DNA from 2 places in the Mycolicibacterium nivoides genome. Region 1 is predicted to be linked to the other one. Evidence: riboswitches for the same ligand, from Rfam matches in the RefSeq annotation. Region 1 holds a riboswitch; the other holds the start of a gene.
The links. A riboswitch is a leader RNA that binds a small molecule or an ion and turns the genes downstream of it on or off. The one in region 1 is predicted to bind glycine.

Region 1 (14,786 bases):
CCGGTGTCACCGGCGGCGGTGCCGCCCGCAGCGGGTTCGTGTGGTTCGGCCACCTCACCGGTGAGTTGGGACAGTTCTTCGATCGTGTCGCGGTCCAGGCAGCGGCGGACATGGGTGTCGGCCCGCTTGAGCAGTTGACGCGGCGTGTACTGGGTGGCCTCGTCGAACGCCGAGGGCAGGATCGGCCAACTCGGGTACGGCGCGGTGAATCCGATGGACGCGTAGCTCGCGGTGAACCGCCGTTCCAGGATGGCGCGGCCGACCTCTGGCGTCGGCAGGCCCTGCAGCAGAGCGGTGGTCCGGAACCGGTCCTGCACCGTGGCGGTGGCCCGGTCCTGGATCGCCTCCCAGGCTGCGGGAAGGCAGGCCACCACACCCACCGTGCGCCGCATGGTTTGGCGGATCGACATGAGCCCGTGCGCGATGTGCTCCAGGTCGCGGTTATCCGGCGCAGCGCCGACGGCATCCGTGCGCTCGGTGGACTGGGCCAGCAGCGTGTCGATCTGGTCGAGGGCCAGAACCGACGGCCCGGCCAGGGCGATCAGCCGGGAGATGTCGCGTACCGATTCCTGCGGGGTGAGCACCGGCGCGGGCAGCCCCCAGGCCTCCCGTTCGCCGCTGCCGGTCAGGAACGCCTCGCCGACGTCCTGCAGCTCGAGGTCTCCGGCACCCAGCAGCACCAGGGCGCGCAGGGTGTGGTGCGCGCGCTTGACGGTGTGGCGGTGGACCTTGTGCAGCGAGTTGACGAAATCGTTGAGGATCTCGGGAGTCAGGTCGTCGTCGCCGATCACAGCGCGACGATTGGCCCGAGAGATGTGGGCCACCGAGGACAGTTCCCACAGCAGATCTTTGAGTTGGGTTTCGCGCTCGCTGCCCGGCCGGCCGAGGCTTTCCAGGATGCCCGCGCGGGCGGACTGCCAGAAGCTGGCCGCGTCGAGAAGTTCGACGAGGAAGAAGAAACCGCCGCCGGTTTGCACTTGTTCGCGCACCTGACCGAGCAGGTGGGTCTTGCCGGATCCGGCCGGGCCGCGGACCACCACGCCCAGCGGGCTGGAGTCGGTTTCCCGTTCGGCATCGCCGAAGGCGGCCAACACGTCGGCCATCGGCCGGTCGTGCAGCCCGCGCACGTGCAGCGCGCCCTGCGAGTGCCACAGGTCGTCGGCGGTGGGCGCCCAGGTCAGGCGGAGCGCGCTGAGCGCTTCGCGGTGCTGTAATTCCATCAGGACTCGATCGCGATCAGGTGTTTGTCCTGGTTGCCTATCTCCACCGCGGCTTCGCGGTCTGCGGGGGTGAGCACCTTCTGGTTCTCCTCGGGGATCAGGCTGACGCCGGGTTGCTGATAGAGGCTGATCAGGGCGGCGTCGACGGTGGGGCGGGGCAGCCCGGGTACGGCCTGACGCAGCCGCAGCAGACTCACCCAGCCTCCGGGCCGGGCCGTCAGCCCGGCATAGGCGGTGCGCAGCTGGATTTCGGGACCGGCTTCGGGAGCCGGCGTGGCCGCCTGGGCGGGCGCCTCGGCGGGCAGGAACACGTCGGCGGGAACGAGGTCGGCGTGTTCGAAATAGCGGTGCAGCGCACCCAGCAGCGTGTACAGGGCCTTGCCCTGTCCGGTGGACCGCGGTGGTGCGTCGGCGCCGAACAGGGATCGGCACAGCGCCCACCCCGTGTCGGTCAGCTCGTGGACGAGGGGCCGGGTGCCGGTGGACTCGATCAGGCCCAACCGGTTGAGACGGTCCCGCTTCGGTTTGTCGAGTTTGGGCCCGAGCCGCTCCAGCTCGGCGTTGGGCACCGGGCGTGACTCGGCCATCAGCACCAGCAGGACTGCCTGCTCGGTGCCGGACAGCTCGTCGGGTGCGACATTCACCGGATGCTCACCTTCCTGCTGTCGTGGGTGTGGCACGCGGGCGCCGATGCCGGCACGTGTCTCAAGCACGTTAGCGCGTACTCCCGACCGCGCGAGAATGTTGTTGCGCCGCACGGTTTTCGCGCACGCGGCAGGCGCGGTGCCCCCAGCTACCCGGGCGGCAGTGTCTGGGCAGGGTCGGCGATACGTTCCGGATCGACGGGCTCGGCCGATCGGATCAGTGCCTTGACGTCGTCAAGGACGTCCCACACGTTGACGTTCATCCCCGCCAGAACACGGCTCTCGGCGTCGAGCCAGAATGCCACGAACTCGCGCCCAGCAACGTCGCCGCGGAAAACTACTCGCTGATATCGGGGTGCGTGGCCGACATATTCCATGCCGAGGTCGTACTGATCGGTGAAGAAATAGGGCAGTTCGTCGTATTCGGCGCTTTTGCCCAGCATCCCCGCGGCCGCCACCGCGGGCTGTTTGAGTGCGTTGGCCCAGTGCTCGGTGCGGATACGCACCCCGAAGAAAGGATGTTGTGCGGCGGCGATGTCGCCGACGGCGAATATGTCGGGATCGCTGCTGCGTAACGATGCGTCGACGAGCACCCCGCCGTCCGCGATGGCCAACCCGGCCTTTTCGGCCAGTCCGATGTTCGGCGCCGCGCCGACGGCGATCAGGACCGCGTCGGCGGTGACGGTGGAGCCGTCCCCGAGTCGCAGACCGGTGGCGGTGCCGTTGTCGGTGGTGACCTCCTTCACCGACTGATCCAGCCGCAGATCGACCCCGTGCTCGCGGTGCAGTTGCGCGAACACCTCACCCACCTCGGCGCCGAGGGCGGCCAGCAGCGGCAGGCGTGCGGACTCGACGACCGTGACGTTCACGTCGCGGCCGCGCGCGCCCGCGGCGACCTCCAGTCCGATCCATCCGGCGCCCACGACGGCCAGCGTCGAACCCGGGGTCAGCGCGGCGCTCAGGGTCGCCGCGTCGTCGATCGTGCGGAGATAGTGGACTCCGGCGGCGTCCGATCCCGGAATCGGTGGTCGGCGTGACGAGGATCCGGTGGCCAGCAGCAGTTTGTCGTAACCGACGGCGGTGCCGTCGGGCAGTGCGAGCGTGTGCTCGGCGGCGTTGACGGCGGTGACCTCGGTCCCCAGCCTCAGCTCGACGTTGTGGTCGCGGTACCAGGACGCCGGATCGACGGTGAAGTCGTCGAGCTTCTTCTTTCCGGCCAGGTATTCCTTGGACAGCGGTGGACGCTCGTAGGGGAGCTGGTCCTCGGCAGCGAACAGCACGACATGCCCGTCAAAGTCGTTGTCCCGCAGAGCTTCAGCGGCCTTGGCGCCGGCCAGGCCACCGCCGACGATCGCGAATGTGGACGACGTTGTCATGCCAACTCAGCCTACTCGCCCGATACCAACTGCTTCAGTTTTCGGGCGTTGCGTACCGCATGACCACCGAGATCGTTGTTGAAGTACACGACGACGCGGTGGTCGTCGCGGTCCCACTGCCGGATCTGCTGTGCCCACCTGTTCAACTCGTCATCGGAATAGGAACCGGCGTACATGGCCTCGTCACCCGGACCGTGCATCCGGACATAGACCAGGTCACCGGTGACCACCGGGCGGCAGGTCAGCCCGGGGCCGCTCATCACGACATACGCCGCGCCGAAACGCTGCAACAGCGCATCCACCGCAGGTTCCTGCCAGGAGGGGTGGCGCAACTCCATCGCCACCCGGATCTGGCGGGGGAGTTGGGAAAGGAAACCGGTGAGCAGTGCGTCGTCGCGCTCCAGGGCGGGGTGAAGCTGGACCAGGAGCGCCTCGTTGTGTGCGCCCAGTAACTGCCAGTAGCGCTCGAACCGCGGCGTCCAACTCTCCGGTGACCGCAGCCGCCGGTAGTGGGTCAGGCCGCGAGGCGCCTTGACCGACATGGTGAAACCGCTCGGCACCTGCCGGCTCCACCCGGTGAACGTGGTCTCAGCGGGCCAGCGGTAGAAGCTGCCGTTGAGTTCAACGGTGTCGAACTCGCCGGCGTAGTGGGCCAGCCGGGATTTCGCCGGTGTGCCCCGCGGATACAGCACGTCGGTCCAGTGGTCGTACGACCAACCCGAGGTGCCGATCCTGATCATGTGCCATCGCTAGGGGACGTCTGTGTAGTGCGGGGTGTAACCCTCGGCGGAGAAGGTGAAACCTCGGCCGGTCACCTCCCGAACGCAGGACACCCCGGACTGTTCCTGGACGTTGCAGCGGAATCCGGCCACTGCCAGCACCTTCCCGAACGGCAGCACGACGGCGGCCGATTGCGCGAACTCGGGCTGTGCCAGGTTGGCGAATTGGGCGTCGTTGTCCCGGTCGAGCACAAGGGCATTCGGTGCTGCCGTCCCGCCGGTCGCGTCGGGCACCTCCTCGGGTGCTCCCGCCACCGCCATCGCCGATGTGCCGCCTGCCGGTTGGCAGCCGGCGCGATCGCGGGGCAGGATCGCGCACTGCCACCGACCGCTCGGGGTGCTGAAGTAATAGGCCTTGTGGCCGTTGACCTCGAGCGCGTAGTCGGCGGCGTTGACCAGATGCGCGGTTCCGAACGCCGGTGGCGCCGCGGTGGTGCTCGTGGGCGGTGGCGACGCGGCGTCGTCGGTATTGACGACGGTTCCCGACGCGCATCCGGCGAGTGCGGACGCGGCGGCTCCAAAGATTGCACACCTGACGAGGCAAGCCTTCACGACGCAAGACCCTAGTCAATCGTCGCGGCCGCCCGGACGGTAGCGTCGAATTTCCGTGACACCTGATGCCCGCCCCGCGGCCGCCCGGCTCACCACGGCACTGCTCGCCGCCGGGGTGGCGGAGCTCAGTGCCTCGGCGAAGATCCACGGCGTGGCCGGAGGGCTCGGCTTCCTGTCCGCGACCTGCGGATGCTTCGCGCTGGCAAGGTATTTCGCCCACATGGGGGACCGGGTCTGGATGGTGGTTTCGGCGGGGGTCGGCGTCGCGGTGTTGTCGGTGGGCGTCTACCTGGGCCTCAACGCCGGCGCGCAGACCGAGACGTTCAACTATGTGCCGACATGGATCAGTGGTGCGGCGTTGTGGCTGTTCGTCGCGGCTGTGGCGGCGCGACTGTTGCACTCACAGCGCGACGCACACGTCGGCGCCCAGTAGCAGCACCGGCCACAGCAGCGTCACCTGGCCGAAGGCCACCAGATCGGCGCCGGCCGGGAACTTGGTCAACAGGCTCGATTCGATGAGCTGCACCTGTTCGGGATGGAAGAACGTCCAGACCAGTCCGATCACGAGGTAGGGCAGGGCCAGCCACATCAGCGTCTCGAGCACCTGCTCGACGCTGGCTTTGTGGCCCAACATCCGGCGGATCCGGTGCATCAGATCAGGGCCTTGTCGGCCGATACGCGGCGGCGGACGTCGGCCAGCAGCAGGTAGCTGCCACCCTGGCGGACGAACACCGGCAGGAAGCGGTTGCCGAATGCCACCGCCAGGAACAGCCATTCGAACAGCCGCTGCCTGCCGCGGCCCCAGCCGAAGCCGACGGCGTCGCGGAACACCGGAGCGAGGAAACCGGTGGTCAGGAATTTCAGCAGTGGCCGAAACGGTATCCGGAGCAGCGGATTGATCATCCGTAGGTCGACCAGGTCGTGCAGATACCGTCTGACGACGTCGTCGATCTGCACCCGGCCGCACGCGGCGTCCCAGTACGTGTCGAACTCAGCCCGCGTCGCGGGCCACTGCTCCGGGCTGACCTGCAACGTGGTGCCCAGCGTCGCCGCGGATTGATAGAACTGCTCGGCCTGAGCGTGCGTCATCTCACCCCGCAGCAATTGGTAGACATCTTCCAGCCCGACGAACAGGCAGGCGGCCACCCACAGCTGCAGGTCCCGGTCAAAGGCGTTGTACTGCACGGGACTTGCGGGCCCGGATCGGACCTGCCGGTGAGCAGCGTCCACGGCGTCGCGGAACGCCGCCCGATCCTCGGGCTTTCCGAGGATGGCCACCGCCAGATAGCTCAGTGTGGTGCGGGCCCGCTTCCACGGGTGCTTGAGCAGGTTGCCGGAATCGACGGTGCTCTCCACGACCCCGTAACCCACACCCGGCGAGGACAGCTGCATGATCACGTTGGCCGCGCCGGCGGCGAAGCCCCACAGGTCCATCGCATCGGCGATGGTCACGTCCTCGTCGGACCAGCGAGCTGTCCGTCGGGTGATCGCGATGCGGTTGGCGGGAGTGGTGTCGCCGAGAGACATGCGCCGGCTCCTCTCAGCTCATGCACACGTTGGTGAACAGCAGGACGGGCCAGGAGACGATGGAGCCGAGAAAGGACACCACGGCGTCGGCCCCGTCCATTCCGGCCAGATGGCTGGTGTGGGTGAGTGACCAGACCAGGCCGATGAGCAGGTAGGGGACCGCGAGGATGACGGCGGTGCCGATCCACTCGGCGATGGTCATCTGGAAACCGAGGATCTTGCGTACTGCGGTCAGCATATGAGCGGGCCCCCGTCGTTGTCAGGCACGCTCTATGTTAATGGTGATTCTCATCGGCCGCGGCGGAAACTACTTGGGCGGCAGCCCCTTGGCGAAATCGATGCCGCGGGTTACCCATGACTGGAGCTGCCGCCGGGTCTTGATGCCGGGACCGGCGATCCGCAGCCAGCCCCGCATCTCGCGGCCGCCCATCACCATCGGCTCGACGTGATCGCGTCGCAGCAGGTTCTCGCCGTCGTCTCGCGAGACCCGCACCATGAGGCCGCCTTCGCGGGTCGCCGCGACGGCCATGTTGCCGTGGACCAGAAAGGCCAGCCCGCCGAACATGCGTCTCTCGTCGAGGCCGCTTTCGGTTGCCGTCAACTCGCGGATGCGATCGGCCAGGTCCGGGTCGAAGGCCATGTCAGTCGAGGTCGATGCGGAGGGTGAGCAGATCGCTGCCCATGGCCCGGACCACCGCACTGTTGAGCGTCGGCAGCTCCTTGAGCCGCGCGACCGGGTCGTCGTCGGGCAGCAGGTACGCCGTCCCGGTCCGCCAGTGGCCGTTGATCCGCAGCCGCACAGCAGGATTGGCCTTGATGTTGAGCACGTAGTGGGAGCGCTCGCCGTGCTCGGCGACCATCCAGAATTGATCGCCGATCACCCGGCCGCCCACGGCGGTGTGCCGTGGTTCGCCGGATTTCCGGCCGACCGTCTCCAGCATGGTGACGGGCAGTTGGCGGCCGACCGGATTGACGATGCGGCGTTGGGCGCCATGGACGATGCGTCGCTTCAGATCACGAAGATCCACCATGGCGCCACCCTACCGAGCGTCAGTCAGAATCCGTCGACTTGAGTTCGGCGCGGAATTCGGCTTCGCGGGCCAGATGTTGCGGGCGACGCCGCAGCACCAGCCAGGCGATACCGAGTACCAGGAACCACACCGGCGTCACGAGTTCGGCCTGCAGGGTGTCTTCCTTCAAGGCGAACGCCACGATCAGGAAGGCGAAGAAGGCCAGGACGACGTAACACATCACGATGCCGCCGGGCATCTTGAACTTCGACGCCTCGTGCAGTTCCGGCCGGCGTTTCCGGTAGACGAGGTAGCTGACCAGGATGATCGTCCAGACGAAGATGAAGCACAGCGACGAGATGGTCGTGACCAGGGTGAAGGCCGCGACGATCGAGTCGCCGGCGGCGACCATGACCACACCGGACAGCAGGAACACCCCGGACAGGAACAACGCGTTGGCGGGCACGCGCCGTGAGGTGAGCCGGCCGAACAGGCGGGGTGCGTCACCTTCGGTGGCCAGGCCGTAGACCATCCGGGAGGTCGAGTAGATGCCGGAGTTGGCCGACGACGTCGCCGAGGTCAGCACCACGAAGTTGACCACCGAAGCGGCGATTCCCAGGCCCGCCAGGCTGAACATGGCCACGAACGGGCTGAGTTTGGGATCGATCTCGCGCCACGGCGTGACCGCGATGATGATGGTCAGGGCGGCGACGTAGAAGAGCATGACGCGCACGGGGATCGAGTTGATCGCCTTGGGCAGGTTGCGTTCCGGGTCCTTGGCCTCGGCGGCAGTGGTGCCCACCAGTTCGATGCCGACGAACGCGAAGGTCGCGATCTGGAAGCCGGCCACGAATCCCATTGGGCCGGTGGGGAAGAAGCCGCCGTCGTTCCACAGGTTGGCGAAGGAGGCCTGGGCGCCGGTGGGCGCTTGGAAACTGGTGAAGATCATGACGAGGCCGACGATGATCAGCGTCACGATCGCGATGATCTTGATCAGGGCGAACCAGAACTCGGTCTCGCCGAAGGCGCGCACGGTCGGCAGATTCAGTCCGATCAGCACCACGACCGTCGCGAGAGCCGGTATCCACAGCGGGAGGTCCGGCCACCAGAAGGCCACGTACCCGGCGATCACCACCACGTCGGCGACGCCCGTGACGATCCAGCAGAACCAGTAGGTCCAGCCGGTGAAGAACCCCGCCCACGGGCCGAGGAGGTCGGCGGCGAAATCGGCGAAGGACTTGTAATGCAGGTTGGACAGCAGCAGCTCGCCCATGGCCCGCATCACGAAGAACAGCATGAAGCCGATGATCATGTAGACGAACAGCACCGATGGGCCGGCCAGCGAGATGGTCTTGCCGGACCCCATGAACAGGCCCGTGCCGATGGCACCGCCGATCGCGATCAGCTGGATGTGCCGGTTGGAGAGCTGACGGGAAAGGTGCTGTGGCTCGCCGGACGATGCGGGCGATTCCGCTGAATCAGCGGACAGATCACTGGATTGGGACATAGCAACCTAAGGATCTCAGGCCCCATGGGGAGCGCGGACTGCGGGCGCCTCCCCGCTCTGTCGTTTTGAACCTGAGAGTTTTCACGAACCGCCGCTACCGGCGCTTCACCTGCCCCTTCGGTGAGCCGGTCCTGGACTGGCCGACTGCTTTCCAGAGGTGCCTAGTCGCGGCGATACGGGGGCCTGAGAGATTCCTGGGGAGGATTTGCTCCTGCGGCGCCCGCCGGCTGGATGGGGCGGGACTCTCCCGCCGCGACTCAACGGCGTCTTGAGTTGTGAGCCACCCCGAACCTGGAGTGTGCCGCGCGTCACGTTAGCAGCCGAGTGCGGATCGCGCACCCCCATGGGGACCGCGCGTCATCCGCGCACGCCGAGCGACCGTGTCTGTACGGTGACGCGCCGTCACCTGCGTACATTCACGGTCGCTCGCGCGGTGGATTTCCTTACGCGGCGGCGGTCGCCTGCTCGGCGGCCGGTTCCAGCGCCGCCGCGATGATGTCGGCCACGTCTGTCATCGGCTTGACCTCCAGTGCGTCGAGCACCTCGGCCGGCACGTCGTCCAGGTCCGGCTCGTTGCGCGCCGGGATGAACACCGTCTTCAGCCCCGCCCGCTGCGCAGCGAGCAGCTTCTGCTTGACGCCGCCGATGGGCAGCACCCGGCCGTTCAGCGTGACCTCGCCGGTCATGCCGACATCGCCGCGCACCTGCCGCCCGGTGGCCATCGACACCAGTGCCGTCACCATCGTGACGCCGGCCGACGGCCCGTCCTTGGGCACCGCGCCCGCGGGGACGTGCACGTGGATCTGACGGTCCAGCGCCTTCGGGTCGACGCCCAACTGCTCGGCGTGGGCCCGCACGTAGGACAGCGCGATCTGCGCCGACTCCTTCATGACGTCACCCAGTTGACCGGTCAGCTTCAGGCCCGGCTCACCCTCGTTCGAGTTCACCTCGATGAAGAGCACGTCACCGCCCAGTCCTGTGACGGCCAGGCCGGTCGCCACACCCGGCACCGCGGTGCGCTCGTCGGACTCCGGCGTGAAGCGTGGACGCCCCAGGTACTCAACGAGATCCGGCTCATCAATCACGATCGGGGCCTCGGTGGAGTCCAGTTTCGTGGTCACCTTGCGCAGCGCCTTGGCCAGCAACCGTTCGAACTGACGAACGCCTGGCTCACGGGTGTAGTCCGCGGCGATCTTGCGCAGCGCCGCATCCGTCACCGTCACCTCGGCATCGGTCAGGGCAGCGCGTTCGGCCTGCCGTGGCAGCAGGTAGTCCCGTGCGATCGCGACCTTGTCGTCCTCGGTGTAGCCGTCGATCTGCACCAGTTCCATGCGGTCCAGCAGCGCCGAGGGAATGTTCTCGATGACGTTGGCCGTCGCCAGGAACACGACGTCGGACAGGTCCAGATCCAGGTCCAGGTAGTGGTCGCGGAACGTGTGATTCTGCGCCGGGTCCAGCACCTCCAGCAGCGCGGCAGACGGGTCGCCCCGGTAGTCCGAGCCCACCTTGTCGATCTCGTCCAGCAGCACAACGGGATTCATCGAACCCGCCTCGCCGATGGCCCGCACGACCCGGCCCGGAAGCGCGCCGACGTAGGTACGCCGGTGGCCGCGGATCTCGGCCTCGTCACGCACACCGCCTAGGGCGACGCGCACGAACTTGCGGCCCAGAGCCCGGGCCACGGACTCACCCAACGAGGTCTTGCCGACCCCGGGCGGACCGGCCAGCACCATCACGGCGCCCGAGCCGCGGCCACCGACGACGGCCATGCCGCGCTGGGCACGACGGGCCCGCACGGCCAGGTACTCGACGATGCGGTCCTTGACGTCGTCCAGACCGTGGTGATCGGCGTCCAAGATCTCGCGGGCACCCTTGAGGTCGGTCGAGTCCTCGGTCCGTTCGTTCCACGGCAGATCCAGAACGGTGTCCAGCCAGGTACGGATCCAGCCGCCCTCGGGGCTCTGCTCGCTGGAGCGTTCCAGCTTGCCGACCTCCCGCAGCGCGGCCTCGCGGACCTTCTCCGGCAGATCGGCGGCCTCGACCCGGGCCCGGTAATCGTCTGACCCCTCGGGCTCGCCTTCGCCCAGTTCCTTGCGGATCGCGTTCAACTGCTGGCGCAGCAGGAATTCCTTCTGCTGCTTGTCCATCCCGGCCCGGACGTCCTCGGCGATCTTGTCGTTGACCTCGACTTCGGCCAGGTGCTCGCCGGTCCATTCGATGAGCAGGCTCAGGCGGCGACTCACGTCCTCGGTCTCCAGGAGCTGACGCTTCTGCACGTCGGTCAGGTACGAGGCGTAGCCGGCCGTGTCGGCCAGTGCGGACGGGTCGGTGATCTTGTTGACCACGTCGACGATCTGCCAGGCCTCACGCCGCTGCAGCATGGCCAGCAGCAGCTTCTTGTATTCGGCGGCCAGCGTCTTGGTCTCGTCGGTCACCGAGTCCGGCTCGCCGGCTTCCTCCACCTCGACCCACAGGGCCGCACCGGGTCCGGTGGTTCCAGAACCGATGTGGGCACGGTGTTCACCGCGGACAACGGCGGCTTCCGCACCTCCGGGCATGCGCCCGACCTGCACGATCGACGCGATCACACCGTGGGTGGGGTAGCGGTCGTCCAGGCGCGGGGCGATCAGCAGCTTGCCCGATTCGCTGGCCTGGGCGGCGTCGATCGCCGCCCGGGCAGCGTCGTCGAGTTCGACGGGCACCACCATTCCGGGCAACACGATCGGTTCGCTCAAGAACAAGATGGGCACTGCGTTTGATTCGGACATCAAACCTCCAAAGTTCAGTCTGATGCGCTCAACCTTGGTGGGCTCCCATTTGTTCCCGGAGGAGTTCCCCCTTGGCCCTGGCTCGTTTCGCGACCACCACGGTGGCCGCCATCAGCAGGGCCGTGAAAGCCAGCGAAACGACCGTGTTCACGCCGTTCGCGACGTCTATGGCCAGGGAGAAGATGATCGCCAGGCTGATCAACATCCCGATCAGCAGGCCGATGCCCCACATCGCTGAGAGCGAAACGTGGACCCGGTGCCTGAACGCCGCCTCGCCGGGATCGGGAGCCTCGTCAGGGGCGGGCCGGACCCGTTCGGCGACGATCTGGGTCAGCGGTTTGCCGATGAAACAGCTGCCGAGGAAAGCCAGGGCGCCGATGCCGCCGACGAGGGTGTTGCCCGCCATCAGCATCCGGGCGTCCGAGGTCGCCAGGCCCACCGCGAGGCTCAGCCCGAAGCTCAGCATCAGATACCCCGCGAACGGATCGAGCCGGCGGGCCTTGATCGCGTCATAGGAGACCTTGATCCCCGCGACCACGGTCCCCGTCAGCAGTGCGGCGTACTCGGAGACGCCTGCGGCTCGCAGCCCGTAGTAGGCGATCAGTGGAGGGGCGACATCAAGGAGGATGCCCCGCATGACGGGGCGCAGTGAGTGATCTTGGCTCACCACCGCGAAGATATGGACACACCCTGTGAACTCACTGTGCCCTGAGGGGAAGCGGCCCTGCGGAATGTTTCCAGCGTTTGGTTCGTCGTAAGGAAACATGAGCAGAGCAGTCCAATTCGATGAATACGGCGGGATCGACGTCCTGCAGGTGCGTGACGTGCCGAGGCCGGTTCCGGCGGCAGGCGAGGTGCTCGTGCAGGTCCGGGCTGCTGGAATCAACCCGGGCGAGGCCATGATTCGCCGTGGCGCACTGCACGATCGGTTCCCGGCCGTCTTTCCGTCAGGCGAAGGCAGCGACCTCGCGGGTGTGGTGGCCGAACTCGGGCCCGGCGTGAACGGATTCGACGTCGGTGACGAGGTACTCGGGTTCACCGACGATCGCGCCAGCCACGCCGAGTATGTGACCGTGCCCGCCACCCAGTTGGCTCCCAAACCGCCCGGCCTTCCGTGGGAGGTCGCCGGATCGCTGTATGTCGTGGGTGCCACGGCCTACGCGGCGGTGCGGGCCGTGCGGCTGCAACCCGGGGACACCGTTGCGATCGCGGGTGCCGCGGGTGGTGTCGGCACCATCGCGGTGCAACTCGCCAAGCGCGCCGGCGCCACCGTGCTCGGCATCGCCGGGCCGGGAAACGATGAGTGGCTGACGGCGCACGGCGTCGTCCCGGTCAACTACGGAGACGATCTGGTCGCCCGGCTCCGCACCGCGTCCCCGTCGGGTCGCGTCGATGCCTTCCTCGATTTCTTCGGCGGCGGATACGTGAAGCTGGCTGTCGAGGAGCTGGGCGTCGCGCCCGACCGGGTCGACACCATCATCGACTTCCCGGCCATCGAGGAGTTCGGTGTCCAGGGTGCAGGCAACGCCGAGGGGGCCGACATCGCGATCATCGCCGAATTGGCCGATCTCGCCGCCTCCGGGGAACTCGACGTGCCGATCGCCGAGGTGTTCGCCCTCGACGACGTCCGCGCCGCGTACACCGAGCTGGAAAAGCGGCATACCAGAGGGAAATTGGTGCTGCGACCGTGACCGGTGACCCGATCGCCGGATTGAAGATCGTGCCGGACATGGGCGTTTACGCGGCGACCAAGTATGCGGTACGGACCGTGATGGAGACACTGCGCCAGGAATCCACCGACGGTGCCATCCGGGCCACCGCCATCTCTCCGGGATTTGTCCGTACGGAGCTCGACGGTTCGATAGACGATCCGGGGCTGCGCGCCCGGATACGGTCCAACATGGACGAATTCGGCCTCGCACCGAAGGCGGTGGCACGTGCGGTGGCATTCGCGATCGAGCAGCCGCCCGATGTCGAGATCGGCGAGATCGTCCTGCGGCCCACCGTGCAGGGTTGATGCGGCCACCTCCTGGTGTGTGGCGCGTAGCATCCAACTATGAACAGGGGATTCGTCGTGACACTCGCGATCGGTGTGATCGTGGCGCTGTTCGGACTGATCTGGGCCTTGCAGGGATTCGGTGTGCTGCAGGGTAGTCCGATGAGCAACACCACCACCTGGTCGATCATCGGTCCGATCACCGTGGTGATCGGGATCGTGATCTCAGTCTTCAGTTGGCGCAAGATCTCCCGCAAGTAGGCTCGGCGTCATGCCACGGTGAAGTTCACCGAATGCCAACCGGTGGCGCCATCGGGCACGGTCGGGGCTTCGTCTGATGTCTGGACGGCTCCGCTGTTGTCGGTGGCCCGCACCGTGAGGGTGTGTTCCCCCGGGCTGTCGGCCTGCCATCCGAAGCTCCACAACCGCCAGGTCTGGTTGGAGTAGGCGTCCCCGAGCTGGGCGGGTTGCCATGGGCCGTCGTCGATTCGGACCTCGACACCGCGTACGCCGCGGTTCTGCGCCCACGCGACTCCACCGAAGGTCGTCGCCCCCGACGGGATCTGCTGGCCGCGTTTCGGCACGTCGATGCGCGACTCGGTCTTGATCGGGCCGCGCGCTGCCCAGCCCTGCCTGGTCCAATACGCCTCTGCCCGGTCGAAGCGGGTCAGCTCCAGGTCGGTGACCCATTTGGTGGCCGACACATAGCCGTAGAGTCCGGCGACCACCAGCCTGGCCGGGTAGCCGTGGATGACGGGTAGCGGCTGACCGTTGAGGCCGACGGCCAACATCGCATCCCGGCCGTCGTGCAGGGCCTCCACCGGCGTGCCGACGGTGAAGCCGTCGACCGACGTCGACAGCAACATGTCCGCATCGGGGGAGACCCCGGCCGCCTGCAGCAGGTCTGTCAGTCGATAACCGGTCCACATGCCCGTCGAGATATATTCGCCACCAACCGGATTGGACACGCAGGTCAGCGTCACCGCCTTCTCGATCGCTTCGAATCGGTCCAGGTCGGCGAAGCTGTAGGTGATCTCGCGATCCACCATGCCGTGAATGCGCAGTCGCCACTCGTCGCGGCTCAGCTGGGGAACGGAAAGCGCGATGTCCACCCGGTAGAAGTCGGCACCATCGGTGATGAAACTCGGCAGGGCAACATCTTTCGGCTGCACGCCGGCCGGTATCGGCGGAGCGGGTATGCGCGGGCGCGGGATCACCGAGACATCGCGCTCGGCCGCCACGGAATTGGTCAAGCGGCCGACGACGACGCCCAGCAGCCCGCTAGCCGCCCCGAACGCCAGCAGACCGCCGGTGGTCAGCCACAGTCTTCTGCTGACGTCGGGTTCGTCGCCGCCGTCGGCGTGTCCGGTCTCGGGGACCGTCCACAGGCGCACCGCCAGCAGACGC
Region 2 (14,786 bases), 3.0 Mb from region 1:
CCCCCACCCTCAGGCCCGATGCGATATCGGGGGCGGCCTCGGGCAGCACCACTTTGGACAACGTCTGCCAGCGGCCGGCCCCCAGGCAGCGGGCGGCCTTCAGATAGTCGACCGGTGTGCTCGCCAACCCGGAATGGCTGTTGATCCATACCGGGACGAAGACGCCGAGCGCGATGACCAGGAGCTTGCTGTTCTCGCCGAGCCCGAACCACAGGATTGCCAATGGGACCAGGCCGATCGTCGGGATCGGCGAGAACACCCGCAGCACCGGTTGCAGTAGGTTGCGCCCCGCCTTGGTGGTTGCGGTGAACACCGCGACGACGATCCCGGCGGCGGCACCGATCGCGAAACCGACTGCCGCCCTGCGCAAACTGGCGACGATGTCGTCGGCCAGCAGGCCCTCGGTCCACAGGGTCTGCCCGGCCGCGAGGATCTCCGGCACGCTCGGGAACAGTTGCCGCGGGAACCGCCCGGTCGCCACGATCAGCGACCACAACGCCGCGGCGATCCCCAGGCCGGCGACCGTCCAACCCAGGACACCCAACCGCGCGAACGCCGACCGCACCCGGGCCGGGCCCGGGTATCGGCCCGCGCTCGCGGCCGGTGTCCGGACCGCCAAACCGGCTGTCATGGACGGCTTCCCGATTCAGTTCCCACTGCGCGCAGCGGTTCGCGCGAGGTACCCGCGGGCACCCAGTCGAACGGCACGGCCTGCGACCGGTACACCAGCGCGGTCCGGGTGAGCCGGTCGACGCCGGGCACCCTGGTCTGCTTGACCTCGGGCTCACCGGCCACGCCGTAGCCCTGGTGCGGGCTGTGGTACTCCCACACCACATCGCCGTCGGGGGTGACCTGGAACAACCGCCCCTGCATCCCCTCGGTGATCAAGGTGTTGCCGTTGGGAAGTCGCTGGGCATTGCTGACGAACGAACTGAAGAACGTCCAGGTGGGCAGACCTGAGTCTTCAGCGGTGTACTGCCACACGATTTCCTTGGTAGCGGGGTCGATCTCGAGTATCCGGGATCCGGCGTAGATGCCCAGTGGTGCGGCCGGGTATCCGGCGCCGCCCTGGTTGTCGAACACCAGGATGTTGCCCGCACCGGGAAGGCCCGCGGCGATCATGTGCGGGTTGTGCTGACCGGAGGTCTGATCGACCGGGCGCGGCACCTTGTGCACGTTGATCCGCTGATGCTGGGCGCCGAACTCGGCGTCGTAGTAGGGACCCAGCTTCCAGGCGATGGCTCCGGACGACTTGTCGATCAGGGCGATGATATTGGCCTTGCGGAAGCTGATCAGGATGTTGTCGGGGTGGAAGACGGAGTCCGGATCATCCACATACCAGCGGTTGGGCCCAAGGGTTTTGGCGCTGTTCATCTCCAGGTATCCCCAGGGATCGTCGGGGTCACGAGCGACGGTGTGGCGCAGGGCTTCCCATCCGGCCTCGGAGAATCCGAACTCGTCGAGGTGATCGCCGGCCAGCCACCGCCAGACGATCTCGCCTTCGGGTGTGACTTCGTAAAGGCCCTGATCGCCCACGGTGTGCTCACCGAGACCGGGCACCACGCGGGGAACGGTGACCAGGATCAGGCGGTTGCCGTTGGGCAACAGTTCCCAGTCGTGGTTCTGCCGGGCCGCACCGTCGGGTGCCTGCGTGCCCCACTCCCAGACGATCTCGCCATCCCAGTTGAGTTGGCCGACGGTGCCGTTGGCGTAGATACCGCCGCGGGCGTCGCCGCTGTCGGACAGTTGCACCCCGACGTCGCCGAGGCGCCCGTCGTTGAGCGCAGGATCCACAATGCGCGGTGGAACACCTGCATACGGCCACTCGTGCACCACGGTGCCGTTGAGGTCGATCACCCGGGTGGTTCCGTCGGCGCCGGTGAACAGGATGTAGCTGTCGTGGACAAGGTCGGGATCGAGGTAGCTGACTCCGCTGGGACGTACAAATGCCATGTCAGTTACTCCACCAACGTCCGGTTACAACCACGGGTCCTCCTCGTTACGGTTCTAATCGATTAGCGTAAGCAGGCGAAGCGTGGGCGGAACCGTCACAATCGAGGTGATTCAAACTCTTTCGAGCTGTCATCTACGAGCGGAGGGTCCAGCCGTTGTGAGTGGTAAACGTCCGACACTGGCTGACGTGGCCAGCCGCGCCGGCACCTCGACGGCGGTGGTGAGCTATGTGCTCAACAACGGCCCGCGTCCGGTATCGGAATTGTTGCGGGCCAAGGTGATCAGTGCGATCGACGAGTTGAACTACCGGCCCGATGTACGGGCCAGGGCGCTGCGCCGGTCGCGGCGATGGCGGCAGATCGGGCTGTTGGTCCCCGACCTCACGCTGCCGCTGTTCGGTGAGTTCGTGGGGCGGATCGAGATCGAAGCCCGGGCACGCGACCACCTGACGCTGATCGGCAACACCGGCTATGACCCCGAACGTGAACTTGAGTTCGCGGCCGCGTTCGCCGAAGTCGGTGTCGACGGACTGCTGGTGGTCGGGGCGGCGAACGCCCCCGGAACGGCGAATCTGTGTCGGCAGGAACGTATTCCGGTGGTGTGGATGCACAACATCCGCGGTGAGGTGGAAGCCGACATCGTCGGGGTGGACCACGTGAATGCCGGCGCACTCGTCGCCCGGCACCTGCTCGATGTCCATGGTTGTCGCGACGTCGCGTTCGTCGGCGGTTTCACCGAGGACGACGTCCATCACGGTGACCGCGAAACCGTGCAACAGCGGTTCGAGGGAGTCGCCGCCGTCGTCGGGCACGACCTCCCGCTCATCCGGACCGATCTCACCCCGTCCGGCGCGTACGGCGCGGTCGGGGAGTTTCTGCGTCGCGCCGAACACGTCCCGCGCGCGTTCGTGGTGGGCACCTACGGCCAGTCGGCCGCCACGATCCGGGCGATCAGCGATGCGGGACTGCGGGTGCCCGGCGACGTCGGGGTGGTCGGTTTCGACGGCAGCGCCGTCGATTACGGGCAGGTGCGGCTCACCGCGGTGCAGCAACCCGTCGATGCCTTGGCGCGTCAGGCGCTCGGCTTGTTGCTCGGGGATGCCCCGGTTGCCGGGGACGGCCTGGTGCCCGCGTTGCGGGTGGGGGAGACCTGCGGGTGCGCGTGAGCTAGGCCCTTGTGCGATTGCTCAAAGGCACTCGTCAGTGTTTGGGCATTATCTGCTCGCTACGGGTGTGCGCCGGGAGTGATGCTGACTGTCAACACCCGGCGAGTCGAAAGGCTGGAAACCACAGATGAGCACGCACAACGGCATCATCGGCGCACTGCCCGCCACCCAGGTCCCGCGCTACGCCGGGAAGGGCACCTTCGCCCGGATCGCCGACATCCATGAGGTGTCCGACTACGACATCGCGATCCTCGGCGTGCCCTTCGACGGCGGTACCTCCTACCGGCCCGGTGCCCGGTTCGGTCCGATGGCGGTCCGGCAGGCCGCGCGCACCCTTCGTCCCGGCTATCACGTCGAACTGGGTGTCGCGCCGCTGGAGCACGTGCAGGTGGTGGATGCCGGAGACGTCGCCGTCACGCCGTACAACATCGCCGAGGCCTGCCAGCAGATCCAGGACCACGCCTCCGACATTCTGGCCGGCGGCGACCGCCGCATCGTGTCCATCGGCGGTGACCACACCATCGCGCTGCCGAACCTGCGTGCCCTGCACGCCAAGCACGGCCCCGTCGCGCTGGTCCACTTCGACGCGCACCTGGACACCTGGGACACCTACTTCAACGCGCCGGTCACGCACGGCACGATCTTCCGCCGGGCGTTCGAGGAGGGGTTGCTGATCGAGGATCACTCGATCCACGTCGGCATCCGCGGCCCGATCTACGACCAGATCGATCTCGACGACGACGCCCGCATGGGGTTCAAGATCATCCGGGCGGGCGACCTGGACGTGATCGGTACCGACGCGGCCGTCGACGTGGTGCGCCGCCGGGTCGACGACCTCCCGGTGTACCTGTCCATCGACATCGACGTGCTCGACCCGGCGTTCGCCCCGGGCACCGGCACCCCCGAATCCGGCGGCCTGACCTCGCGCGAACTGCTGAAGATGCTGCGCAAGATGTCCGGCCTCAACATCGTCGGCGCCGACGTCGTCGAGGTGGCGCCCGCCTACGACCACGCCGAAATCACCAGCGTGGCGGCGGCCACGGTGGTGTTCGACATCGTGTCTCTCATGGTCGCCGGACGGCAGTCGAATCTGCCCGTCAACGGTGAGGTTGCGGCCACGGCGCCTTGATCGAGTAGCATCCGTCACATAACTCAATACGTCGATGACGCATTGTGGGAGAACCTCCGATTCCGGAGGCGCCGTAGGAGCAACTCCTCCCCGGGAATCTCTCAGGCCCAATACCGCAGTGTCGAGACAACTCTGGAGAACAGCGCGATCGCAGGATCGGGCTTACCGAAGGGGAAAGGCGCAACGCGCTAAAACTCTCAGGTTTCAGGACAGAGCGGGGAGGTGTCACTTCACGACGCATCGTGTAACCGCGATGCCCGAAACCGGAGTCGCCTCATGCCCGAGTGCACCGCAATTGTCCACGACGACAACTCTTTTCGCGACCGACACATCGGCCCTGACCGAGTGGGCGAGCGGCGCATGCTCGATGCTCTCGGATTCGCCACCACCGATGAGTTGATCGACAGCGCGGTGCCCCGGCAGATCCGCTGCACCGATGGCTTGCGGCTGCCCGCCGCGCGATCCGAACAGCAGGTGCTCGCGGCACTGCGCGAGCTGGCCGACCGCAATCAGCCGCGGATTCAGATGATCGGCCTCGGCTACCACGACACCATCACCCCCGCGGTCCTGCGCCGCAACATGCTCGAGTCGCCGGCCTGGTACACCGCCTACACGCCGTACCAGCCGGAGATCTCGCAGGGCAGGCTAGAGGCGCTGCTGACGTTCCAGACGCTGATCGAGGACCTCACGGCGCTGCCGGTCGCCGGTGCATCGCTGCTGGACGAGGCCACCGCGGTGATGGAGGCGGTGCTGTTGATGCGGCGGGCCAACAAGAAGGTGTCGTCCAACCGTGTGGTGCTGGATGCCGATTGCCTGCCGCAGACGCTCGCGGTGATACGCGGGCGGGCCGAAGCCGTCGGCGTCGAGGTGGTGGTCGCCGATCTGACCGGGACGCTGCCCGCCGGCGACGCCTTCGGCGTCGTCTTCCAGTCCCCGGGCGCCAGCGGAGCGGTGCGCGACCTCGCCCCGCTCGTCGCCGCGGCACACGAGCGCGGAATGCTCACCACCGTCGCCGCCGACCTGCTGTCGCTGACCCTGATCACGGCCCCCGGCGAGCAGGGCGCCGACATCGCGGTGGGCTCGGCACAGCGGTTCGGCGTGCCGCTGTTCTTCGGCGGTCCCCACGCCGGCTACATGGCGGTGCGGTCCGGTCTGGAGCGCATGCTGCCCGGCCGTCTGGTCGGGGTATCGGTCGACGTGGCGGGCAAGCCGGCCTACCGGCTCGCACTGCAGACCCGCGAGCAGCACATCCGCCGCGACAAGGCGACCAGCAACATCTGCACCGCGCAGGCATTGCTGGCCAACGTCGCCGCCATGTACGCCGCCTACCACGGACCGGAAGGCTTGCGCGCCATCGCAACCCGCGTCCATGGGCACGCCGTCGCGCTGGCCGACGGTCTGCGTGCCGCGGGGCGTGAGGTCGTGCACGACTCGTTCTTCGACACCGTGCTGGTGCGGGTCCCGGGCACCGCCCACGAGATCGTGGCGGCCGCCGACCGGGCCGGTATCAACCTTCGTCTGGTCGACGCCGACCATGTCGGCATCGCCTGCGACGAGTGCACCACCGACGACGTGGTCGGGCGCGTGCTCGAGGTGTTCGGTGCTTCGCCGACGGCCACCGATCGTCCGTTCGCGTTGCCTGCCGCTCTGCTTCGCACGTCGGAGTACCTGCAGCACCCCGTGTTTCAAACGCATCGATCCGAAACCGCGATGCTGCGTTTCCTGCGGGAGCTCTCGGACCGGGATCTGGCGCTGGACCGCACCATGATCCCGCTCGGATCCTGCACCATGAAGCTCAACGCCGCGGCCGAGATGGAACCGATCAGCTGGCCCGGGTTCGCCGGTATCCACCCGTACGCGCCTGCCGAACAGACCGCGGGGTACCTCGAGCTGATCGGCAATCTGGAAACCTGGCTGGCCGAGATCACCGGCTACGACCGGGTTTCGTTGCAGCCCAACGCCGGATCCCAGGGCGAGCTCGCGGGCCTGCTGGCCATCAACGCCTACCACCGGTCACGCGGCGAGGACCACCGCGACGTCTGCCTCATCCCGCAGTCGGCACACGGCACCAATGCGGCCTCGGCCGTCCTGGCCGGGATGCGCGTGGTCGTCGTGAAGACGGCCGCCAACGGCAACATCGACCACGACGATCTGGAGGCCAAGCTCGCCGACCACGACGGGCGGGTCGCGGCGATCATGCTCACCTACCCGTCCACTCACGGCGTGTACGAAACCGATGTCCGCACCGTGTGCGATCTCGTCCACCGCGCCGGCGGACAGGTGTACGTCGACGGGGCCAACCTGAACGCTCTTGTGGGACTTGCCAAACCTGGCGAGTTCGGTGGCGACGTGTCACATCTCAACCTGCACAAGACATTCTGCATCCCGCACGGCGGCGGCGGCCCGGGCGTCGGACCCGTCGCGGTCCGCTCACACCTGGCCCCGTTCCTGCCCGGTGACCCGCTGCAGGACGGGCCGGCGCCGGTATCGGCCGCCAACTACGGTTCCGCCGGCATTCTGCCGATCACCTGGGCATACCTGGCACTGATGGGTCCCGACGGCTTGACCGCGGCCACCAAGGCCGCGGTGCTGGGCGCCAACTACCTGGCGACATCGCTGGCCGGGCACTATCCGGTGCTCTACACCGGGGAAACCGGGTTGGTCGCACACGAGTGCATCCTCGATCTGCGCGAGATCACCAAGCGCACCGGAGTGACGGCGGAGGATGTGGCAAAGCGGTTGATCGACTACGGTTTCCACGCCCCGACCCTGTCCTTCCCGGTCAGCGGAACGCTCATGGTGGAGCCCACCGAATCCGAGGACCTGGCCGAACTGGACCGGTTCATCGAGGCCATGCTCAACATCCACGACGAGATCAGCCGGGTCGGCTCGGGAGAGTGGGCGCTCGAAAGCAGCCCGTTGCGGCAGGCTCCGCACACCGCCGAGCAGGTCACCGATGCCGAGTGGCTCCTGCCGTACAGCAGGCAGTACGCCGCGTATCCCGTTGCGTCCCTGCGGCTGAACAAGTACTGGCCGCCGGTCCGCCGTATCGACGGCGTGCACGGCGACCGCAACCTCGCCTGCTCGTGCCCTGCGCCAGAGGCATTCCAGACCGACACCGTCGAGATCCTCCAGGAGGTTTTTGCATGACCGACAACCACACCCCGGCCTCACCGCTGCTCGACGAACATCGGGGATTGGGTGCCGCGTTCACCGACTTCGCCGGCTGGGCAATGCCGCTGAAGTACGGCAGTGAACTGGCTGAGCACAAGGCGGTCCGGGAGACCGCCGGGTTGTTCGACCTGTCCCACATGGGCGAGATCGCCATCACGGGGCCTCAAGCCGGCGAGGCGCTGGACTTCGCGTTGGTCGGCGAGGCGTCCAAGATCGGCATGGGCCGGGCCAAGTACTCGCTCATGTGCGATGCCGACGGCGGCGTGATCGATGATCTGGTCGTCTACCGGCTCGCCGACGACCGCTTCCTGGTGGTCGCCAATGCCGCGAACGCCCCCACCGTGGCACGTGAACTGTCGAGCCGGGCCGCACAATTCGATGCCGACGTCGACGACCAGTCGGCCAGCACCGCACTGATAGCCGTTCAGGGGCCCGCGGCGGAAGGCATCGTCAGCTCTCTGGTGCCCGACGAGCAGCTGGAACTGGTCGCGCATCTCAAGTACTACGCGGTGACCGCGGCGCAGGTCGCCGGTATCGATGTGCTGTTGGCGCGTACCGGCTACACCGGCGAGGACGGCTTCGAGCTCTACGTGCCCAACGCGCAGGCGGTGGAGTTGTGGCGGGCCTTGCTGGCGGCCACCACCGAGGTCGGTGGGTTGCCCGCGGGGCTGGCCTGCCGCGACACCTTGCGACTCGAGGCCGGAATGGCGCTCTACGGACACGAGCTCACCCGCGAGCTCAACCCGTATGCGGCCGGCCTGGGCAAGGTCGTCCGCCTGGGTAAGGAGTTCGTCGGACGCGATGCGCTGCAAGGACTTTCCGAGTTGCCGGTCTCGCGTGTCCTGGTAGGGCTGAAGGGCGCGACCCGCCGCGCGGCCCGGGCCGGTTACACCGTCGAGAACACCGACGGGGCCGCGGTGGGAATGGTGACGTCAGGCGCGTTGTCGCCGACCCTTGGTTACCCGATCGCACTGGCCTACCTCGACACGGGGCTGGCCGAACCCGGAACCGTCGTGCAGGTCGACATCCGCGGCAAGAAAGAACAGTTCGAAATCACCCCGGCGCCGTTCTACCGCCGCAGCTGAAAGGACCCGACATGACCACTCAGACAATCCCCGACGACCGTAGCTACACCGAAGAGCACGAGTGGGTGCTCATCGCACCCGGTGCCGCACTGCCGGACACCCCGGTCAAGGTCGGGATCACCTCGGTCGCCGCCGCCGCGCTCGGTGACCTGGTGTACCTCGACCTGCCCGAGGTCGGGTCCACCATCACCGCAGGCGAAAGCTGCGGCGAGGTGGAATCCACCAAGACCGTGTCCGAGCTCTACCCGCCAGTGAGTGGCACCGTCACGGCGGTCAATACCGAAGCCGTCGACGATCCCGCCCTCGTCACGTCCGATCCCTACGGATCCGGCTGGCTGTTCGAGGTGCAGGCGACCGAGGCGGGAAACCTGTTGACCGCAGCCGAATACGCAGAGAAGAGCGAGGCCTAGCCATGAGCATCCTCGACGAACGCCTCGCCGACTTCGACCCCGAGATCTTCTCGGCGATCGGCGACGAACTGCACCGGCAGCGGCTGGGACTGGAGATGATCGCCTCGGAGAACCACGCTCCGCTCGCGGTCATGCAGGCGCAGGGTTCGGTACTGACCAACAAGTACGCCGAAGGGTATCCGGGCCGGCGCTACTACGGCGGCTGTGAGCACATCGACGTGATCGAACGGCTGGCCATCGACCGGGTGAAGTCGTTGTTCGGAGCGGAATTCGCCAATGTGCAACCCCATTCGGGTGCGCAGGCCAACGCCTCGGTGATGCACGCGCTGATCAAGCCGGGCGACACCATCCTCGGCCTGTCCCTGGACTGCGGTGGACACCTGACCCACGGCATGCGACTGAACTTCTCCGGCAAGCTGTACAACGTCGCCGCTTACGGGGTGTCCAAGGAGGACTTCCTCGTCGATATGGATGCCGTTGCCGAAGCTGCGCGGGAACACCGGCCGCAGCTGATCATCGGCGGATGGTCGGCGTACCCGCGGCAGCTGGACTTCGCCCGGTTCCGCGAGATCGCCGACGAGGTCGGCGCCTACCTGATGGTCGACATGGCTCACTTCGCGGGCCTGGTCGCAGCCGGCCTGCATCCGTCCCCGGTGCCGCACGCCCACGTCGTGACCTCCACAACCCACAAGACCCTGGGTGGGCCGCGCGGCGGCGTCATCCTCACCAACGAGGCCGACATCGCCAAGAAGATCAACTCGGCGGTGTTCCCCGGGCAACAGGGCGGACCGCTGGAGCACGTCATCGCCGCCAAGGCAGTCGGATTCAAGATGGCCGCCCAGCCGGAGTTCGCCGAACGTCAACAGCGGGTTCTCCGCGGCGCGCAGATCTTGGCCGAGCGGCTGAGCCGGCCCGACGTCAAGGACGCGGGAATCACCGTCCTCACCGGCGGCACCGACGTGCACCTGGTGCTGGTGGATCTGCGGAACGCCGCCATCGACGGGCAGCAGGCCGAGGACCGGCTCGACGCGGTCGGTATCACCGTGAACCGCAACGCGGTGCCGTTCGATCCCCGGCCGCCGATGGTCACCTCGGGGCTGCGCATCGGCACCCCGGCGCTGGCCGCCCGCGGATTCGGTGACGAGGAATTCGCCCGCGTCGCCGACGTCATCGCCGCCGCGCTCATCGCCGAGGGCGACGCCGACACCGAACCCCTTGCAGCGCAGGTGCGTACGCTGGCCGAGCAATTCCCGCTCTACCCGGGGCTGTAGCCATGGCGGTCAGCGTGTTCGACCTGTTCTCGGTGGGGATCGGCCCGTCGAGCTCACACACCGTCGGCCCGATGCGGGCGGCCGGGATGTTCGTCGACGAACTCGTCGGTCGCGACATGGTCGATCACGTCGCCGAGGTCGGTGTGGATCTGTTCGGCTCGCTGGCGGCGACCGGTGCCGGGCACGGCACCATGCCGGCCATCCTGCTTGGTCTCGAGGGCTACCGGCCCGAGACGATCGAGACCGACGAGATGGAACGGCGGCTGGCGACCATTCGGGCCGACGGAAAGATCCAACTGGCCGGCCGGATCGTCATCGCGCTGACCGAATCCGACATGCATCTGCAACCGGGCCGCCAGCTCGCCCAGCACCCGAATGCCATGACATTGACGGCGTTCTCGGCAGGTGGTGACGTGCTCTACCGCGAGACCTACTTCTCGGTGGGAGGCGGTTTCGTCGTCACCGAAAGTGCACCGGCTCAGCAGGAAGGGGCGGGAGCAGACGCCGACGGCTCGTTCCACTCGGCCGCCGAACTGCTGGCCCTGACCGAGCGGGACGGGCTGTCGGTGAGCCAGGCGATGATGCGGCAGGAACGCGTGAACCGGAGCGAAGCAGAGGTGCGGGCACGTCTCCTGCACATCCGCGACGTCATGGTCGCGTGCCAGGCCAACGGGATGGCCCGCGATGGCTATCTGCCGGGCAACCTGCAGGTCCGCCGCCGCGCCAGGGACTGGTTCGTCCGGCTCGACGCCGAAGACCCGCAGCGTGATCCGGCCTTCGCCGAGGACTGGGTGAACCTGGTGGCACTCGCGGTCAATGAGGAAAACGCATCGGGCGGCCGGATCGTGACCGCGCCGACCAACGGGGCGGCCGGGATCATCCCGGCGGTGCTGCACTACGCGTTGCGCTACACCCCGTCCGGAATCGCCGACCCGGACGACACCACCGTCCGGTTCCTGCTGACCGCCGGAGCGATCGGATCGCTGTACAAGGAGCGGGCCTCGATCTCGGGAGCCGAGGTCGGTTGTCAGGGTGAGGTCGGCTCCGCGGCGTCGATGGCCGCGGGCGGCCTGGCCGAAATCCTGGGTGGCACACCGCGACAGGTCGAGAATGCCGCAGAGATCGCCATGGAGCACAGCCTCGGCCTCACGTGCGATCCGATCGGCGGCCTGGTGCAGATCCCGTGCATCGAGCGCAACGCCATCTCGGCGGGCAAGGCGATCAACGCCGCCCGCATGGCGCTGCGCGGTGACGGCACCCACCGGGTGAGCCTGGACCAGGTCATCGAGACGATGCGTGCCACCGGGATGGACATGAGCGCCAAGTACAAGGAGACATCCATGGGCGGGCTGGCAGTCAACGTCTCCGTCAACGTCGTCGAATGCTGAGGGATATGACCGTCACCCCGGAAGGTCGCCGCCTGCTGCGCCTGGAGGTCCGCAACGCGCAGACCCCGGTCGAACGCAAACCGGCTTGGATGAAGACGCAGCTGCGGACCGGACCCGAATACCGTGAGCTGGCCTCGCTCGTGCAGCGCAACGACCTGCACACGGTGTGTCAGGAAGCGGGCTGCCCCAACATCTTCGAATGCTGGGAAGCCCGCGAGGCGACCTTCCTGATCGGCGGTGACCAATGCACGCGGCGCTGCGATTTCTGCCAGATCGCCACCGGACGCCCCGAGCCGCTGGACCGGGATGAACCCCGGCGGGTGGCCGAATCCGTGGCGCAGATGCAGTTGCGCTACGCGACCGTGACCGGGGTGGCGCGCGACGACCTGACCGACGGCGGCGCGTGGTTGTACGCCGAGACCGTGCGCCAGATCCATGCGGCCTGCCCGGGGACCGGCGTCGAACTGCTCATCCCCGATTTCACCGGTACCCCCGAACAACTCGACGAAGTCTTCGATGCGGCACCGGAAGTCCTTGCGCACAATCTGGAAACCGTGCCGCGGATCTTCCGCCGCATCCGGCCCGGCTTCGACTACGAGCGCTCGCTCGGGGTGATCGAACGGGCCCGCAGCCAAGACCTGATCACGAAGTCGAACCTGATCCTCGGCATGGGGGAGACCATCGAGGAGATCGTGCAGGCCCTGCGGGATCTGCATGCTGCCGGATGCCAGCTGATCACCATCACCCAGTACCTGCGGCCCACGCCGCGGCACCACCCCATCGAACGCTGGGTCACCCCAGACGAGTTCACCGACCTCGACGGCATCGCCCGCGAGATCGGCTTCCTCGGAGTGATGTCCGGCCCGCTGGTGCGTTCGTCCTACCGGGCCGGGCGGCTCTACACCCAGGCACGTACCGCAATCAAACTTTCAAGGAGCCATTCGTGAGTACAGCAGATGTCGTCATCCTCGGCGGCGGCCCCGGCGGGTACGCCGCCGCGATCCGTGCGTCGCAGCTTGGGTTGTCTGTCATCCTGATCGACGAGGCCCAGGTGGGCGGCACCTGCCTGCACCGCGGCTGCATCCCCACCAAGGCGCTGTTGCATGCGGCCGAGGTCGCCGATACTGCCCGCACCGCAGCACAATTCGGGGTCAACGTGGCGTTCCACGGTGTCGACCCGGAGAAGCTGCACGGCTTCAAGAACACCGTGGTGGCACGCCTGCACAAGGGGCTTTCCGGGCTGATCGACACGCTCGGCATCACCGTCGTCAACGGCCGGGGCAGACTGACCGGGCCCACCACCGTCGAGGTCGACGGCACCACCATCACCGGAAAATCGATCGTGCTGGCCACCGGGTCGGCGCCGAAGCTCCCCGGACTCATCGCGCCGTCCGATCGGGTACTCACCAGCGATCAGGCCCTGGAACTGGAGACCATCCCCGAATCGGCGATCATCCTCGGCGGCGGCGTGATCGGCGTCGAATTCGCCAGTCTGTGGGCCTCGTTCGGCACCAAGGTGACCATCGTCGAAGCGCTGCCACGGCTGGTGCCCAATGAGGACGCCGCCATCTCCACCTATCTGGAGCGGTTGTTCCGGCGCCGCCGGATCACCGCCAAAACCGGAGCCCGGCTGACCGCGGTCGCCACCGATCGCGGCGAAGTGCGCGTGACCATGGAGTCCGGCGACGAGTTGTCCGCCGATGTGCTGCTGGTAGCCGTCGGCCGGTCCCCACGTACCGCCGACCTCGGACTCGCCGAGGCCGGGGTGACACTCGACCGCGGGTTCGTGGTGACCGACGACGCACTGCACACGAGCGTGCCGAGCGTGTACGCGATCGGCGACATCGTCGGTGGACTCCAGTTGGCGCACCGGGCGTTTCAGCAGGGCATCTTCGTCGCCGAGCAGATCGCCGGGCGTAACCCCGAGCCCGTCGCGGACCTCGGTATCCCACGGGTCACCTACTGCAACCCCGAGATCGCCTCGGTGGGGCTCACCGAGGAGGCGGCGCGGGAACGCTACGGCGACGGGGTGGAAACCGTCACCTATGACCTGGCCGGCAACGGGCGCAGCCAGATCCTCAAGGCGTCCGGGGCGATCAAGCTCGTTGTCGACCCGGCCGGCACGGTGGCGGGCGTGCACATGATCGGCCACGGCGTTTCGGAGCTGATCGGTGAGGCCCAGATGCTCTACAACCTCGGCGTCAAGGCCGACGAGGCCGCCCGATTCGTCCACGCCCACCCCACGCAGAACGAGGCGTTGGGAGAGGCGCTGATGGCCGTGTCCGGAGCACCACTCCACCTGCACGGGTGACAACCCAGCACCGCGAGCGACCCCAAAAGTACGCAGATTACGGCGTGTTGGCGTACAGACACGGTCGCTCGCGGTGCAAGGGGAAGAGGAAAATCAGCGGCGCTCGGCGAATTCCTCGTCCAGGATCGCCACCAGCCGGTCGACCATCCACTCGGTGAGCATCTTGCCCTTCTCGGCGGTGGCGGCCTCGGGAGACGACAAGACACCGCTGGCGGTGGACATCCGGGTGTCGATCGGCAGCACATCGTGGTTGACGACTCGTTGGGGAGCGTCGGCCTTGATGTGCTCGGGCCGCACCAGGTGCGGCGCATGATGCAGCAGTAGCGAGGTCTCGATCACGGCGGCATGCTCGAGCGCCAGGCCCGGGAAACCGTCCGGCCAGATGGCCTGTTGGCGGTCCGCGGTGAAGTCGGGGTTGGCGTCCTCCATCACCAGGATCTTCAGGTCCGGGTGCTTCTCGGAGATCAGGAATGCGGGCTCGTAGATGAAGCCGCTGTTCTCGTAGTGCCAGTTGTAGAGCACGATGTTGCGGAACCCGGCCCGCTTCAGCTCACTGAGGATGTCCTCGAGCAGCGCGATGTACGTGGTGGCCCGCAGCGACAGGGTGCCCGGGATATGTTGTCCGCCACCGCTACCCGGGCGACTGCGGTATCCGAACGGGACGAACTGCCCGACGACCAGGTCGGTCCGGCGGCTGGCCTCCTCCAGCAGCTTCTCGGGGATGAGCCAGTCGGTGCAGACCGGCAGGTGGTGGCCGTGCTGCTCGGTCGAGCCGATCGGGATGGCGACCGGGATGTCGGCCCGGGCCGCCTCGGCGATCTCCGGCCAGGTCATGTCCCGGTACATGCGGGGTCTCTGTTCAGCCATGTCGAAATTCCTTGTCACTGGTGGGAAACGCCG

Region 2: it holds a riboswitch for glycine, as region 1 does, so the genes downstream of both, gcvP (aminomethyl-transferring glycine dehydrogenase) here and cycA (D-serine/D-alanine/glycine transporter) in region 1, are expected to answer to the same signal.

What each region holds. Positions count from the first base shown of each region.
Region 1 is NZ_CP034072.1:1,698,132-1,712,917, forward strand. Features, by position in the region: gene EH231_RS08075 (helicase HerA domain-containing protein) at 1-1,220, opposite strand, end outside; gene EH231_RS08080 (hypothetical protein) at 1,220-1,864, opposite strand; gene EH231_RS08085 (NAD(P)/FAD-dependent oxidoreductase) at 2,014-3,240, opposite strand; gene EH231_RS08090 (DUF72 domain-containing protein) at 3,252-3,980, opposite strand; gene EH231_RS08095 (hypothetical protein) at 3,990-4,571, opposite strand; gene EH231_RS08100 (hypothetical protein) at 4,627-5,004, shown strand; gene EH231_RS08105 (hypothetical protein) at 4,972-5,205, opposite strand; gene EH231_RS08110 (oxygenase MpaB family protein) at 5,223-6,098, opposite strand; gene EH231_RS08115 (hypothetical protein) at 6,112-6,336, opposite strand; gene EH231_RS08120 (TfoX/Sxy family protein) at 6,406-6,738, opposite strand; gene EH231_RS08125 (nitroreductase/quinone reductase family protein) at 6,740-7,129, opposite strand; gene cycA (D-serine/D-alanine/glycine transporter) at 7,149-8,615, opposite strand; glycine riboswitch at 8,777-8,875, opposite strand; gene lon (endopeptidase La) at 9,059-11,383, opposite strand; gene EH231_RS08140 (VC0807 family protein) at 11,412-12,050, opposite strand; gene EH231_RS08145 (NADP-dependent oxidoreductase) at 12,148-13,074, shown strand; gene EH231_RS08150 (SDR family oxidoreductase) at 13,071-13,400, shown strand; gene EH231_RS08155 (hypothetical protein) at 13,440-13,640, shown strand; gene EH231_RS08160 (molybdopterin-dependent oxidoreductase) at 13,649-14,786, opposite strand, start outside.
Region 2 is NZ_CP034072.1:5,632,519-5,647,304, reverse strand. Features, by position in the region: gene EH231_RS27740 (ABC transporter permease) at 1-631, opposite strand, end outside; gene EH231_RS27735 (aryl-sulfate sulfotransferase) at 628-1,953, opposite strand; gene EH231_RS27730 (LacI family DNA-binding transcriptional regulator) at 2,141-3,118, shown strand; gene speB (agmatinase) at 3,246-4,247, shown strand; glycine riboswitch at 4,283-4,373, shown strand; gene gcvP (aminomethyl-transferring glycine dehydrogenase) at 4,524-7,397, shown strand; gene gcvT (glycine cleavage system aminomethyltransferase GcvT) at 7,394-8,506, shown strand; gene gcvH (glycine cleavage system protein GcvH) at 8,518-8,916, shown strand; gene glyA (serine hydroxymethyltransferase) at 8,919-10,187, shown strand; gene EH231_RS27700 (L-serine ammonia-lyase) at 10,190-11,575, shown strand; gene lipA (lipoyl synthase) at 11,581-12,522, shown strand; gene lpdA (dihydrolipoyl dehydrogenase) at 12,519-13,886, shown strand; gene EH231_RS27685 (creatininase) at 13,980-14,753, opposite strand; gene EH231_RS27680 (SDR family NAD(P)-dependent oxidoreductase) at 14,768-14,786, opposite strand, start outside.